Regions from separate parts of the Pseudomonas sp. ADAK18 genome, predicted to be linked through region 1. Evidence: predicted binding sites of a transcription regulator. Region 1 holds the regulator's gene; each other region holds the start of a gene.
What was found. The regulator FliA, encoded in region 1, starts transcription of late flagellar genes. The targets are predictions, from matches to a motif close to CTAAAGTTTNNNNNNNNNNNGCCGNTAA.
Positions count from the first base shown of each region.

Region 2: the regulator FliA is predicted to act here: its motif matches at 1,816-1,843, upstream of HKK55_RS06755 (methyl-accepting chemotaxis protein).
Region 3: the regulator FliA is predicted to act here: its motif matches at 1,880-1,907, upstream of HKK55_RS24585 (methyl-accepting chemotaxis protein).
Region 4: the regulator FliA is predicted to act here: its motif matches at 1,024-1,051, upstream of HKK55_RS26155 (methyl-accepting chemotaxis protein).

Region 1 is NZ_CP052859.1:927,970-931,131, forward strand. It holds gene flhF (flagellar biosynthesis protein FlhF) at 1-354, shown strand, start outside; gene fleN (flagellar synthesis regulator FleN) at 476-1,309, shown strand; gene fliA (RNA polymerase sigma factor FliA) at 1,306-2,046, shown strand; gene HKK55_RS04290 (chemotaxis response regulator CheY) at 2,216-2,590, shown strand; gene HKK55_RS04295 (protein phosphatase CheZ) at 2,609-3,162, shown strand, end outside.
Region 2 is NZ_CP052859.1:1,502,679-1,505,840, reverse strand. It holds gene HKK55_RS06765 (methyl-accepting chemotaxis protein) at 1-192, opposite strand, end outside; gene HKK55_RS06760 (Na+/H+ antiporter family protein) at 305-1,627, opposite strand; gene HKK55_RS06755 (methyl-accepting chemotaxis protein) at 1,887-3,162, shown strand, end outside.
Region 3 is NZ_CP052859.1:5,405,621-5,408,782, reverse strand. It holds gene HKK55_RS24595 (NorM family multidrug efflux MATE transporter) at 1-754, opposite strand, end outside; gene HKK55_RS24590 (LysR substrate-binding domain-containing protein) at 908-1,828, shown strand; gene HKK55_RS24585 (methyl-accepting chemotaxis protein) at 2,018-3,162, shown strand, end outside.
Region 4 is NZ_CP052859.1:5,743,982-5,747,143, reverse strand. It holds gene HKK55_RS26155 (methyl-accepting chemotaxis protein) at 1-909, opposite strand, end outside; partial or broken gene HKK55_RS26150 (RNA polymerase subunit sigma) at 1,157-1,321, shown strand; partial or broken gene HKK55_RS26145 (peptide ABC transporter substrate-binding protein) at 1,325-1,487, shown strand; partial or broken gene HKK55_RS29370 (PepSY domain-containing protein) at 1,496-1,625, shown strand; rRNA gene rrf (5S ribosomal RNA) at 1,676-1,791, opposite strand; rRNA gene rrf (5S ribosomal RNA) at 1,899-2,014, opposite strand; rRNA gene HKK55_RS26125 (23S ribosomal RNA) at 2,159-3,162, opposite strand, start outside.

The sequences.
Region 1 (3,162 bases):
GCCGGGCGCGGGATCAAGTCCAGGAATTACCTGGTGCTGGCCACGACCAGCCAGAAGCAGGTACTCACCGCCGCCTATCACAGCTACAAACGATGTGGGCTGGCGGGCTGCATTCTGACTAAACTGGACGAAACGGCCAGCTTGGGTGAAGTATTGAGCCTGGCTATCAGTCATGAGTTACCGGTTGCTTACCTGACCGACGGGCCGCGGATCCCGGATGATTTGCATCTGCCGCGCCGTCATCAGTTGGTCAGCCGGGCAGTGAGTGTGCAAATGCAGGAAGAGCCGAGCGAGGAAGCGATGGCTGACATGTTTGCTGATCTGTACCACAGTCCGGCCAAACGGGTCGGCTGAGGTGAATCTGAACACGCAACATAAAACGACAGTGCAATGTATCTACATTGATGGCCTGCAAGCTCCTACCGCAGCCAACCTATGTAGCCTGCGTCTAAGCAAGACAAGGTAAAGAACGAACATGGGCAGCATGCATCCCGTACAGGTGATCGCGGTGACCGGCGGCAAAGGTGGCGTCGGGAAAACTAACGTGTCAGTGAATTTGTCCCTGGCCCTGGCAGAGCTTGGCCGTCGCGTCATGCTGTTGGATGCCGACCTGGGCCTGGCGAACGTTGATGTTCTGCTGGGACTGACACCCAAACATACCCTGGCCGATGTCATCGAAGGCCGCTGTGAGCTGCGCGACGTATTGTTGCAGGGCCCTGGTGGTATCCGCATCGTGCCGGCTGCCTCAGGCACCCAGAGCATGGTGCATCTGAGCCCGGCGCAGCATGCCGGCCTGATCCAGGCCTTCAGTGACATTGGCGACAACCTCGACGTGCTGGTGATCGACACCGCCGCCGGGATCGGTGAGTCCGTGGTCAGCTTCGTGCGCGCCGCGCAAGAAGTACTGCTGGTGGTGTGCGACGAACCCACCTCGATCACCGACGCTTACGCCCTGATCAAACTGCTTAACCGTGACTACGGCATGAACCGCTTCAGGGTGCTGGCCAACATGGCCCAAAGCCCGCAAGAAGGGCGAAACCTGTTCGCCAAGTTGACCAAGGTCACGGATCGCTTCCTCGATGTCGCCTTACAATACGTCGGCGCAGTTCCCTATGACGAGTGTGTGCGCAAGGCTGTGCAAAAGCAGCGTGCAGTCTATGAAGCGTTCCCTCGTTCGAAGTGCGCACTGGCGTTCAAGGCTATTGCCCAGAAGGTCGATACGTGGCCACTGCCCGCCAATCCCCGGGGGCATCTGGAGTTTTTCGTCGAGCGATTGGTGCATCAGACGAGCGCAGGACCGGTGCTATGACATCCAGCGGCTACAACCTTTACAAGAAGTCGGCACGTGACAGCCAAGGCGAATTGATCGAGCGCTATGCGCCACTGGTCAAGCGCATTGCCTATCACTTGCTGGCCCGATTGCCCGCCAGTGTCCAGGTCGAAGACCTGATCCAGGCCGGGATGATCGGCTTGCTTGAAGTGTCGACCAAATACGACGCGAGCAAGGGTGCGAGTTTCGAGACGTATGCGGGTATCCGCATCCGTGGTGCGATGCTCGACGAGGTCCGTAAAGGTGATTGGGCGCCGCGTTCGGTCCACCGCAATACCCGGATGGTGAGTGACGCCATTCGCTCAATTGAAGCAAAAACCGGTCGCGACGCTAAAGATCACGAAGTTGCGGCCGAACTCCAATTGAGTCTCGACGATTACTACGGGATTTTGAACGATACCTTGGGCAGTCGCCTGTTCAGTTTCGACGACCTTTTGCAGGACGGCGAACATGAGGGGCTGCACGAGGACGGCGCGAGTGCTCATCTCGAACCGTCACGCGATCTGGAAGATGAACGCTTCCAGAGCGCACTGGCGGACGCGATTGCCAATTTGCCGGAGCGTGAGCGACTGGTGTTGGCGCTGTACTACGACGAAGAGCTGAACCTCAAGGAAATCGGTGAAGTCCTGGGGGTCAGCGAATCGCGGGTCAGCCAGTTACACAGCCAGTGCGCGGCCCGCTTGCGGGGGCGTTTGGGAGAGTGGCGAGCGCGCTGACAGGCAGTGTGGGGACACTGCGAATGATACCGTCCGGGCCAAAAGCCCTGGCGGTTTCAACCCGTGGTGCGCCTCAGTAGTCCTTATTTGTAACGCCTGAATGATTGAAATGGCGCGCCCAGGTGCTGGACGCGTTTAAGACTGCTTGGAGGTCGAATTGGACAAGAACATGAAAATCCTCATCGTTGATGACTTCTCAACGATGCGGCGGATCATAAAAAACCTGTTGCGTGACCTTGGGTTCACTAACACGGTCGAGGCGGATGACGGCACCACGGCGATTCCGATCCTCAACAGCGGGAGCATCGACTTTCTGGTAACCGACTGGAACATGCCGGGCATGACCGGTATCGACTTGCTGCGCCACGTGCGCGCCGATGAAAAACTGCGCAGCCTTCCTGTGCTGATGGTGACCGCCGAAGCCAAGCGTGAACAGATCATTGAAGCCGCCCAGGCTGGGGTCAACGGTTACGTGGTCAAGCCATTCACTGCATTGGCCTTGAAAGAGAAGATCGAAAAAATCTTCGAACGCATCGGTCATTGATGTCGCCACGGGGGAGCTATGGAGCATAACGAATCATCACAGGCCGACTTCGAGTCGACCCTGAAAAAGCACGCTCACCAGTTGGTTGAAAGCCTTGAAAAAGGCCAGTTCGGCGACGCGGTGCAGTTGATCCATGAGCTCAATCAGACCCGTGATCGTGGCCTGTACCGGGAAGTCGGCAAGCTGACACGCGAGTTGCACAGCGCCATCGTCAACTTCCAGATTGACCCGCACATGCCGCAGGCCGAGGAAGTCTCGCAGATCACCGATGCCACCGAACGCCTGTCTTATGTGGTCAGGCTGACTGAGGCGGCGGCCAATCGCACCATGGACCTGGTGGAAAACGCCACGCCGCTGGTCAATGGCATCGCCAACGAAGCCAAGGCCCTGAGCACCGACTGGGGCCGCTTCATGCGCCGGGAAGTGGGCGCCGAAGAGTTTCGCGAATTGGCACGGCGAGTCGAAGGCTTTCTGGCGCGCAGCGAGCAGGACAGCCGCACGGTGTCGAGCAACCTCAACGACATCCTGCTGGCCCAGGATTACCAGGACCTCACCGGCCAGGTGATCAAACG
Region 2 (3,162 bases), 570 kb from region 1:
AGTCATCGCCACCGCCACGTAACTCTGCAGGGTGGCCTTGGCATCTTCGAGCAACCGCTGACGGGTTTCTTCCACCTCGTTGCGCGCCTGGTCCTTGAGGATCCACACGGTGGTCAGGCTGATGACCACGGCAAACAGCAGCACAGGCAGTACTGCGAGGGACAATACTTTGGCCTTCAAGCTAAGGCGCATGGTTTTTCTCTCTCGATTAGCAGGGTGGTTTATGGGGTTAACGGCTTGGCGGGAGAAAACTGTAGGCCGCTATCGCAGCCTCGTTTCACTCGACAACTCCTGCACGGGTAACCTACAGCGTCATCGCGGCAAACCAACCGAAGGCCAGCAACGGCAGGTTGTAGTGCAGGAATGTCGGCACCACGGTGTCCCAGATATGGTGATGCTGGCCGTCGATGTTCAAGCCAGAGGTCGGGCCCAGGGTCGAGTCCGAGGCAGGCGAACCGGCATCGCCCAAGGCGCCGGCGGTGCCGACGATGCACACGATGGCCAGCGGGCTGAACCCCAGTTGCACACACAACGGCACGAAGATCGCCGCCAGGATCGGCACGGTGGAGAACGACGAACCGATGCCCATGGTCACCAGCAAACCCACCAGCAACATCAGCAGGGCCCCCACCCCACGGCTATGGCCGATAAAGGCTGCGGACGCTTCCACCAGCGTATTGACTTCGCCGGTGGCCTTGAGCACCTCGGCAAAGCCTGAGGAGGCGATCATGATGAAACCGATCATCGCCATCATCTTCATGCCTTCTGTGAACAGGTCATCGGTTTCGCGCCAGCGCACGATGCCCGACACCGAGAAAATCAGGAACCCGGCCAGGGCGCCAATAATCATCGAGTCCAGCCACAACTGAATAATGAACGCAGAGGCAATCGCCAGGCCGGCCACCAGCAGGGTCAACGGGTTGTATTGCACGGCGACCTGCTCGACCCGCTCGATTTTCTCCAAGTCGTACACGCGTTTCTTGCGGTAGCTGATAAACACCGCCACCAGCAAGCCGACCACCATGCCCAGCGCCGGGAGACCCATGGCGTGGGTGACGTTGACGTGACTGATGTCCACGCCGCTCTTGGCGACGTTGGCCAGCAGGATCTGGTTAAGGAAAATGTTGCCGAAGCCCACCGGCAGGAACATGTAGGGCGTGATCAAGCCGAAGGTCATGACACAGGCGATCAGGCGGCGGTCCAGTTGCAACTTGGTCAGCACATATAACAGCGGCGGCACCAGCAGCGGGATAAAGGCGATGTGAATCGGCAGGATGTTCTGCGACGCGATGGCCACCACCCACAGCAGGCCGATCAACAGCCATTTGACGTGACTGCCACCGCTGGCCTCTTGGCGATCCACCAGCAGCAACGCCTTGTCCGCCAAGGCGTGGGCCAGGCCGGACTTGGCAATCGCCACCGCGAAAGCACCGAGCAGCGCGTAGGACAACGCCACCGTAGCGCCGCCGCCCAAACCGCTGTTGAACGCCTTCAGCGTGGCATCGATTCCCAAGCCACCGGTCAGGCCACCCACGAGGGCGCCGATAATGATCGCGATGACCACATGCACGCGAGACAGGCTGAGCACCAGCATGGTGCCGACCGCGGCGATTACTGCATTAACCATGGTTACCTCAAGACAGAAAGCTAAAAAAACAGCAAAACACGGGCATACCGGCGCTCGGGCAAGCGTCGAGAACGACTGCCGGAATGCAGGCTTAAAGAGAGTTTTATTAGAGGGCGCGCACTTTGCAGCAGGTGGGACGTCATGTCAAAGACGAAGGCCCGAGGGGAAACTTTAAATTGAACGCATGAATAAAGAAAAAACCTGGCTCGCCGATACAGGCAGATCGTCTCTGTCGTCTCGCAAGGTTAAGGATATCTCCATGTCGCTCAGACAGCTGTCCATACAATGGAAAATTACCCTCCTGGCTGGCCTGTGCCTGGCGGGAATCGTGACCTTGCTGGTGGGTCTTTCGTTGTATCGCATGGAGCAGAGTTCCCAGCGGGTCAAGGCGTCCAGCATGGAGATGCTCGACGAGGCCGCCCAGGCACGCATCGAGGCCCAGGGTGAAGTCCAGGCGCTGGGCATTCGCCAGCAGTTCATGGACGCCTACCAGTACGGCCACGGCTTTTCCCGGCAGGTGTTGTTTTTGCGTGAGCAGGCCGAGAAGCGCTTCCTGGATGCCTTCGACCTGCGGGAAGACCTGACTCGCCAAGTCAAGGCGGCGCTGCAAGCCAACCCGGACTTGCTGGGCCTGTCCCTGGTGTTCGAAGCCAATGCACTGGACGGTAAGGACGAGTTGTTCAACGGTCAGAAAGAGCTGGGCAGCAATGAAAAAGGCCGCTTTGCCCTGTATTGGTCGCAGCCGACACCCGGCAAGTTGACGTCAATGCCGCTGCCGGAAAGCGACATGTCCGACACCAGTCTCGGCCCCAGCGGTGAGAAGGCCAACGCCTGGTTCACCTGCCCGCGCGCCACCCTCAAGCCGTGTGTGATCGAGCCCTACTTCTATGTGATCGACGGGCAGAACGTGCTGATGACCAGCATCGTTTTCCCGCTGATGGTGGATGGTAAAGTCATTGCCTCGCTGTCGGTGGACATCAACCTCAATAGCCTGCAAGCCATCAGCCAGCAGGCCAGCCAGAAGCTCTACGATGGCCAGACCAGCGTCAGCATTATCAGCCCGGTGGGCCTGCTCGCCGGTTACAGCCCGGACGCCAGTCAACTCAGCCAACGCCTGGACAAAGTTGACACGGCCAGTGGCGCGCAGCTGATCAGCGCCCTTGCCAACAGCGCCGAGACCCGCAGCCTGCGTAGCGATCATCAACTCAAAGTGCTGGCGCCGTTCCAACCGATTCCCGGCGGCAAGTCGTGGGGCGTGTTGCTGGATGTGCCGGAAAAAGTCCTGGTCGCCCCAGCCGAAGCCCTCAAGGCCGAACTGGATGCCGACAACGCCAAAGGCACGTTACTGGAACTGAGCCTGGGTTTGTTGGCGGCGATCGTCGGGCTGTTGCTGGTGTGGCTGATGGCCCGCAGCGTGACCCGGCCGATCCTCGGCGTGGCACGCATGCTGGAAGATATCGCCAGCGGTGAAGGCGATTTGACCCGGCGCCTGGCCTACGACAAGCGCGATGAACTCGGTGAGTTGGCCGGCTGGT
Region 3 (3,162 bases), 2.0 Mb from region 1:
CGTAGGTGCCGCCAATCGGCAGGCCCAGACGCCACAGTTCCCGCAGGTACTGGCGGTTGGGGCGCGACAGGCCCTTACGCAGTGGGTAAGCGTCATACGCTCGGTTGTGGCGGATGTACCACATCAGCGCTAGCGCCATGCCATTGGCGACAATGGCGGTCACCAAGCCAATGCCCATCAGCCCCAGTTTCGGTAGGCCGAACATGCCTTCGATCAAAGCGTGGTTGAGCAGGTAATTAAGCACGGTGCCGCCCAGGCTGATGACCATCACGGGCGTTGCCTTGCCGATGGCGCTGGTGAAGCCGCGCAGGGCCATGAACGTCAGGTAACCGGGCAGCGCGAACGGCAGGATCGTCAGGAACTGGCCGGCCGAATGCACGTTGGTTTCGGTCTGGCCGAACATCAGCAGCACCGGCTTGAGGTTCCACAGCAGCAAGCCGGCCGCCAGCGCCATCAGCCAGGCCAGCCAGAGCCCGGCTTGGGTCAGCCGGGTGGCACCTTCAATGTCGCCGGCACCCTGGCGGATGCTGACTAGCGTACCGACGGCGGCAATCACGCCGATACAGAAAATCGACACGAACGAATAGCTTGCCGCTCCCAGGCCCCCACCGGCCAGGGCTTCGGGGCTCAGGCGGGCCATCATCAGGGTGTCAGTCAGCACCATCAGCATGTGGGCCAACTGTGAGGCAATCAACGGCCCTGCCAGCCGCAGAATGGCCCAGAGTTCGCTACGTACCGGATGCTGCATGATCATCACGCTCAAAAAAGTCAGGGAGTGGGGGAAGGGTCGATTCTCGGCGCTCTCAGTGCATTACACAAAGGGATAAAAGCGATCGTTTGCATGATTAAAACTCATGCGTCAGTGATTCTGGTAGGGTTTCGATATTGCGCCGTCGGAGCTTTCCTCATGTCTCGTCGTCTTCCTCCGCTTTACGCCTTGCGGGCGTTTGAAGCGGCTTCCAGGCATAACTCCTTCACCCGGGCGGCGGAGGAGTTGTCGATCACCCAAAGTGCGGTCAGCCGGCACATTCGCACCCTCGAAGAGCATTTCGCATGCCGTCTGTTCCAGCGCAACGGCCGCACCTTGCAGCTTACGGAGGCGGCGCGGTTGCTGCTGCCCGGCGTGCGCGAAGGCTTCGCCGCGCTGGAACGCGCCTGCCATACCTTGAACGCCGAAGATGACATCCTGCGCATGAAGGCGCCGTCCACCCTGACCATGCGCTGGTTGCTGGCGCGGCTCAGCCGGTTCCGGCATTTGCAGCCGGGCAATGAAGTGCAATTGACCAGCGCCTGGATGAGCATCGATGAAGTGGACTTCAATCAGGAGCCCTTCGACTGTGCGGTGCTGCTGAGCAACGGCCATTTTCCACCGGATTGGGAGGCCAGCTATCTGTTCCCGGAGCTGCTGATTCCGGTAGGCGCGCCAAACCTGCTGAATGACGGGCCCTGGGATGCCGCGCGGTTGGCGTCCGCCGAGCTGCTGCACCCGACGCCGGACCGCCGTGACTGGCGCAACTGGCTGGAGCGCATGGGGCTGTCGTCGCAGGTATCGCTCAAGGGCGGGCAGGTGTTCGATACGCTGGAGTTGGGCATGATCGCTGCCGCTCGGGGTTACGGCGTGTCCATGGGCGATCTGCTGATGGTGGCCGAAGATGTGGCGCAGGGTCGGCTGAGTCTGCCTTGGCCCACTGCGGTTGCCAGCGGGGAAAATTATTACCTGGTATGGCCGAAAACCCGACCTGGCGGTGAACGCTTGCGCCGGCTTGCTGACTTTCTTCAGGGCGAGGTCCAGGCCATGGAGCTGCCTCAGGTCGAGCGTCTCGACTGAATCGATGTAGCGCCCGCAAACAATGCGTTTGAGCGATACCCCTGCGGATCGCTCAAGTATTTAGGGTGGCCGCCGAAGTAGGTGTATCGGAGCCACCCTGCAGGGGCGGCTCAGTGTGTCCCCTATTAGAAATTTCGCCGAGCCGCGCTACGAGATCAGGATGATCCGGTCCCTCGGCCAGGAGCTGTCATGTCTCAACCTCGCGCCCGGATCGCCTCCCAATTGGGCCTTGCCTTAGCGGTGATACTGGCTGTCGTGATCAGCGGCAGTACCGTTTTTGCCTTGCGTTCGCTGGATTCCGCCAACCTCGACACCCGGGAAGAACACCTGGCCAGCGAGGCGCGGTTGCTGGCTGACCAACTCAATACCTTCCACAGCACCTTGCGCGAGAGTACCCAGCGTCTGAGCGGGCTGTTTGAAAAACGCTTCGGCGCCGGGTTGAGCGTGCGACCTGACCAGTCGGTGACCGTCGCCGGTGTACAGACACCGGGCCTGTACTTGGGCAGCGAAGTCCTCAACAACAATTTCGATGAAGTCGACAACTTCAAGCAAATGTCCGGCGGCGTGGCGACGGTGTTTGTGCGCAGTGGCGAGGATTTTATCCGTGTCAGTACTTCCCTGACTAAACAGGATGGCAGCCGTGCCATTGGTACGGTTCTGGACCATCAGCATCCGGCCTATCAGCGCCTGCTCGCCGGGCAGAGCTATGTGGGCCGGGCGGTCTTGTTCGAACGCTCCTACATGACCCAGTACAGCCCGGTGCGTGATGCCGGTGGCAAGGTGATTGCCGTGTTGTTTATCGGCTTCGATTACACCGATGCGCAGAATGCCCAGTTCGATAACCTCAAGCGCTTCCGTATTGGCCAGACCGGCTCCCTGGCGTTGTTGGATGAGCAGCAACATTGGCTGGTGCCTCCGGCGGGTGTGCAAGCGCTGGCTCAATCGGTTGCGGTCATGCTCGACTTGGCCAAGACGCCGGGTAAAGGTCGTTTCTGGAGCGACAAGAACGAAGACTTCTACAGCGTTTCGGTGCCCTTTGAAGGCGGCCCGTGGTCGGTCGTCGCCAGTATGCCGAAGGCCGAAATCCGTGCCGTCACCTGGGCGGTGGGTATTCGTTTGGTGATCGGCAGCGTGCTGGCGATGTTGCTGGCGGTGGGCGCCGCCGTCTGGTTGCTGCGCAGCAAGTTGCAGCCGTTGGGGGATCTGGTGCGCCAGGCTGAAGCCCTGGGTGCCGGGGACTTGAGTGCACGCCTGAACGTGTCCAGCCATGACGAGATCGGCCAGTTGGCCCGCAGTTTCAACCAGATGGGCGAAGCGCTGTCGACCATGGTCTC
Region 4 (3,162 bases), 1.7 Mb from region 1:
GGTGGTCAGCGGACGCATCAGCACCTGGATCAGCAGGCTCAAGAGCACGGCAATCGCCGCCACGGCGATGAACATGGCAATCAAGGCGGAAGTGCGGAATTTACCCAGCGGAGCGTAGGCTTTGTCTTTGTCGATCGACAGGCCGATGTACCAGTCCGCATTGGGCAGGCCGCTGATCGGGGTAAAGGACAGAATCCGATCCTTGCCATTGAGCACCACGTCCTGATTGACCTTCTCGATACGGACGTTGGTGCCGGGATAGATATCCTTGAGGTTTTTCATCACCTGGTCCTGATCGGGGCTGACGATGACCTGACCGTCACCGCTGACCAGGAACGCATGGCCGATACCGCCAAAATCCACCGAGTTGATGATTTTCACCAAGGTTTGCAGGCTCAAGTCACCACCCACCACACCCAGCAGTTCGCCATTCTTTTTGACCGGCATGGCGATAGTCACAATCAAACCACCCACCGCTGCCATGTAGGGCGGAGTCAGCATGGTCTTGTCCGCCGCTACAGCTTGTTTGTACCAGGGACGCTGACGTGGGTCGTAGTCATCGGGCATTTTTGCGTCAGGGCGTTGAGTGAACACACCGTTGGTTGAACCGACGTAAGTGAACTGGAAGTTCGAGGTGAACGCTGATTGATCGACCAGCCCCGGCAGGTCAGCGCTGCTGCCTTGATGGGCAACGTTCTGCGCAAGGCTTTCCAGTACCAGCACCCGGCCACTGAGCCAGTTCTGCACACTACTGGCGGTCAGGTCGCCCGACTGCTGGATGGATGACTCCAGGTTTTGCTTGATGGTGCTGCGCTGCAGGTAGTCGTTGTACAACGTGAATAACGCGAAGGCCAGAACCACGACGCCTGACGCGGCCAACAGAATTTTATGACTGAACTTGAGATTCATTTCATCGACTTCTTTTGCCAAAAGGGGGGTGAGCGTGCCGGATGCAACATTCCATGTGACGGGATAGGCGGACTCTTCGACCGCTCTATTTCGGTGCACGCATGGCTCGTTAGGCTTTCGGCCAAGACCGGATAAATCTTAGAAATTTGTGAGAATCATCTTCTTTTTACGTAGGAAACAGACAGGTGGTAACAGCACAAAGGGCTGATGAGGCAAGTGCTGCAAAATCTTCCGGCCTTCAAGACGAATGCTGTCTCCTAAGTACGCATTGCAGACGCTTTACAGCAACCATCACGGCTGGCTAAACATTTGGCTGCGCAGTCGCCTGGGCAATGTGGCGGACTTGGCCCAGTACACCTTTGTCCGGCTGTTGCAGAAAACCGAGCGCTTTGAGCTCAAGGCACCTCGGGCATGCTATCGGCCCGGCTACCTGGGATGCGCGGCGGGTGTTGCAGAATTGCGCCTGTCGGGGCGGTCACCTGCAGGACACGGAGAAGCTGCTGGCGATCCTCCCGCAGACATTGCCCGTACGCCTGCGCTATCGCACCCGCTGGTGGGTGAGCCTGGAGCGCCAGGCCCAGATCATTTCGGGAGGAAATGGTCGACCACATGAAAGATCAAGGGAGGGCATGCTTACCGGTTGAACTTCGACCTGCATCGCGCGAGTGGCTTGTGGCTTGTGGCTTGTGGCTTTGCCTATCGTTTGTGCTGCCCTGAAACGACAAAACCCCTGTCTGCGTTAGCAGACAGGGGTTTCGGAATTCAATCTTGACGATGACCTACTCTCACATGGGGAAACCCCACACTACCATCGGCGATGCATCGTTTCACTGCTGAGTTCGGGATGGGATCAGGTGGTTCCAATGCTCTATGGTCGTCAAGAAATTCTGTGTACCAGTCCGTTGCGCTTGCAACGTACTGGTGAAAATCATGGACTTCTACATAAACAAAACCCCATCTGCTTTCGCAAATGGGGTTTCGGAATTTAATCTTGACGATGACCTACTCTCACATGGGGAAACCCCACACTACCATCGGCGATGCATCGTTTCACTACTGAGTTCGGGATGGGATCAGGTGGTTCCAATGCTCTATGGTCGTCAAGAAATTCGGGTACTGAGTCGCGGCCTGATGGCCTCGCTTCAGCAAATTGGGTATGTAATAGATTTGTGTGTTACGCAAACTTTCGGTTTGTATCGTCTTCACACACCGCAATCTGGCCTTTCGACGCAAATTGCTTGGGTGTTATATGGTCAAGCCTCACGGGCAATTAGTATTGGTTAGCTCAACGCCTCACAGCGCTTACACACCCAACCTATCAACGTCGTAGTCTTCGACGGCCCTTCAGGGGACTCAAGGTCCCAGTGAGATCTCATCTTGAGGCTAGTTTCCCGCTTAGATGCTTTCAGCGGTTATCTATTCCGAACATAGCTACCCGGCAATGCCACTGGCGTGACAACCGGAACACCAGAGGTTCGTCCACTCCGGTCCTCTCGTACTAGGAGCAGCCCCTCTCAAATCTCAAACGTCCACGGCAGATAGGGACCGAACTGTCTCACGACGTTCTAAACCCAGCTCGCGTACCACTTTAAATGGCGAACAGCCATACCCTTGGGACCGGCTTCAGCCCCAGGATGTGATGAGCCGACATCGAGGTGCCAAACACCGCCGTCGATATGAACTCTTGGGCGGTATCAGCCTGTTATCCCCGGAGTACCTTTTATCCGTTGAGCGATGGCCCTTCCATACAGAACCACCGGATCACTAAGACCTACTTTCGTACCTGCTCGACGTGTCTGTCTCGCAGTCAAGCGCGCTTTTGCCTTTATACTCTACGACCGATTTCCGACCGGTCTGAGCGCACCTTCGTACTCCTCCGTTACTCTTTAGGAGGAGACCGCCCCAGTCAAACTACCCACCATACACTGTCCTCGATCCGGATAACGGACCTGAGTTAGAACCTCAAAGTTGCCAGGGTGGTATTTCAAGGTTGGCTCCACGCGAACTGGCGTCCACGCTTCAAAGCCTCCCACCTATCCTACACAAGCAAATTCAAAGTCCAGTGCAAAGCTATAGTAAAGGTTCACGGGGTCTTTCCGTCTAGCCGCGGATACACTGCATCTTCACAGCGATTTCAATTTCACTGAGTCTCGGGTGGAGACAGCGCCGCCATCGTTACGCCATTCGTGCAGGTCGGAACTTACCCGACAAGGAATTTCGCTACCTTAGGACCGTTATAGTTACGGCCGCCGT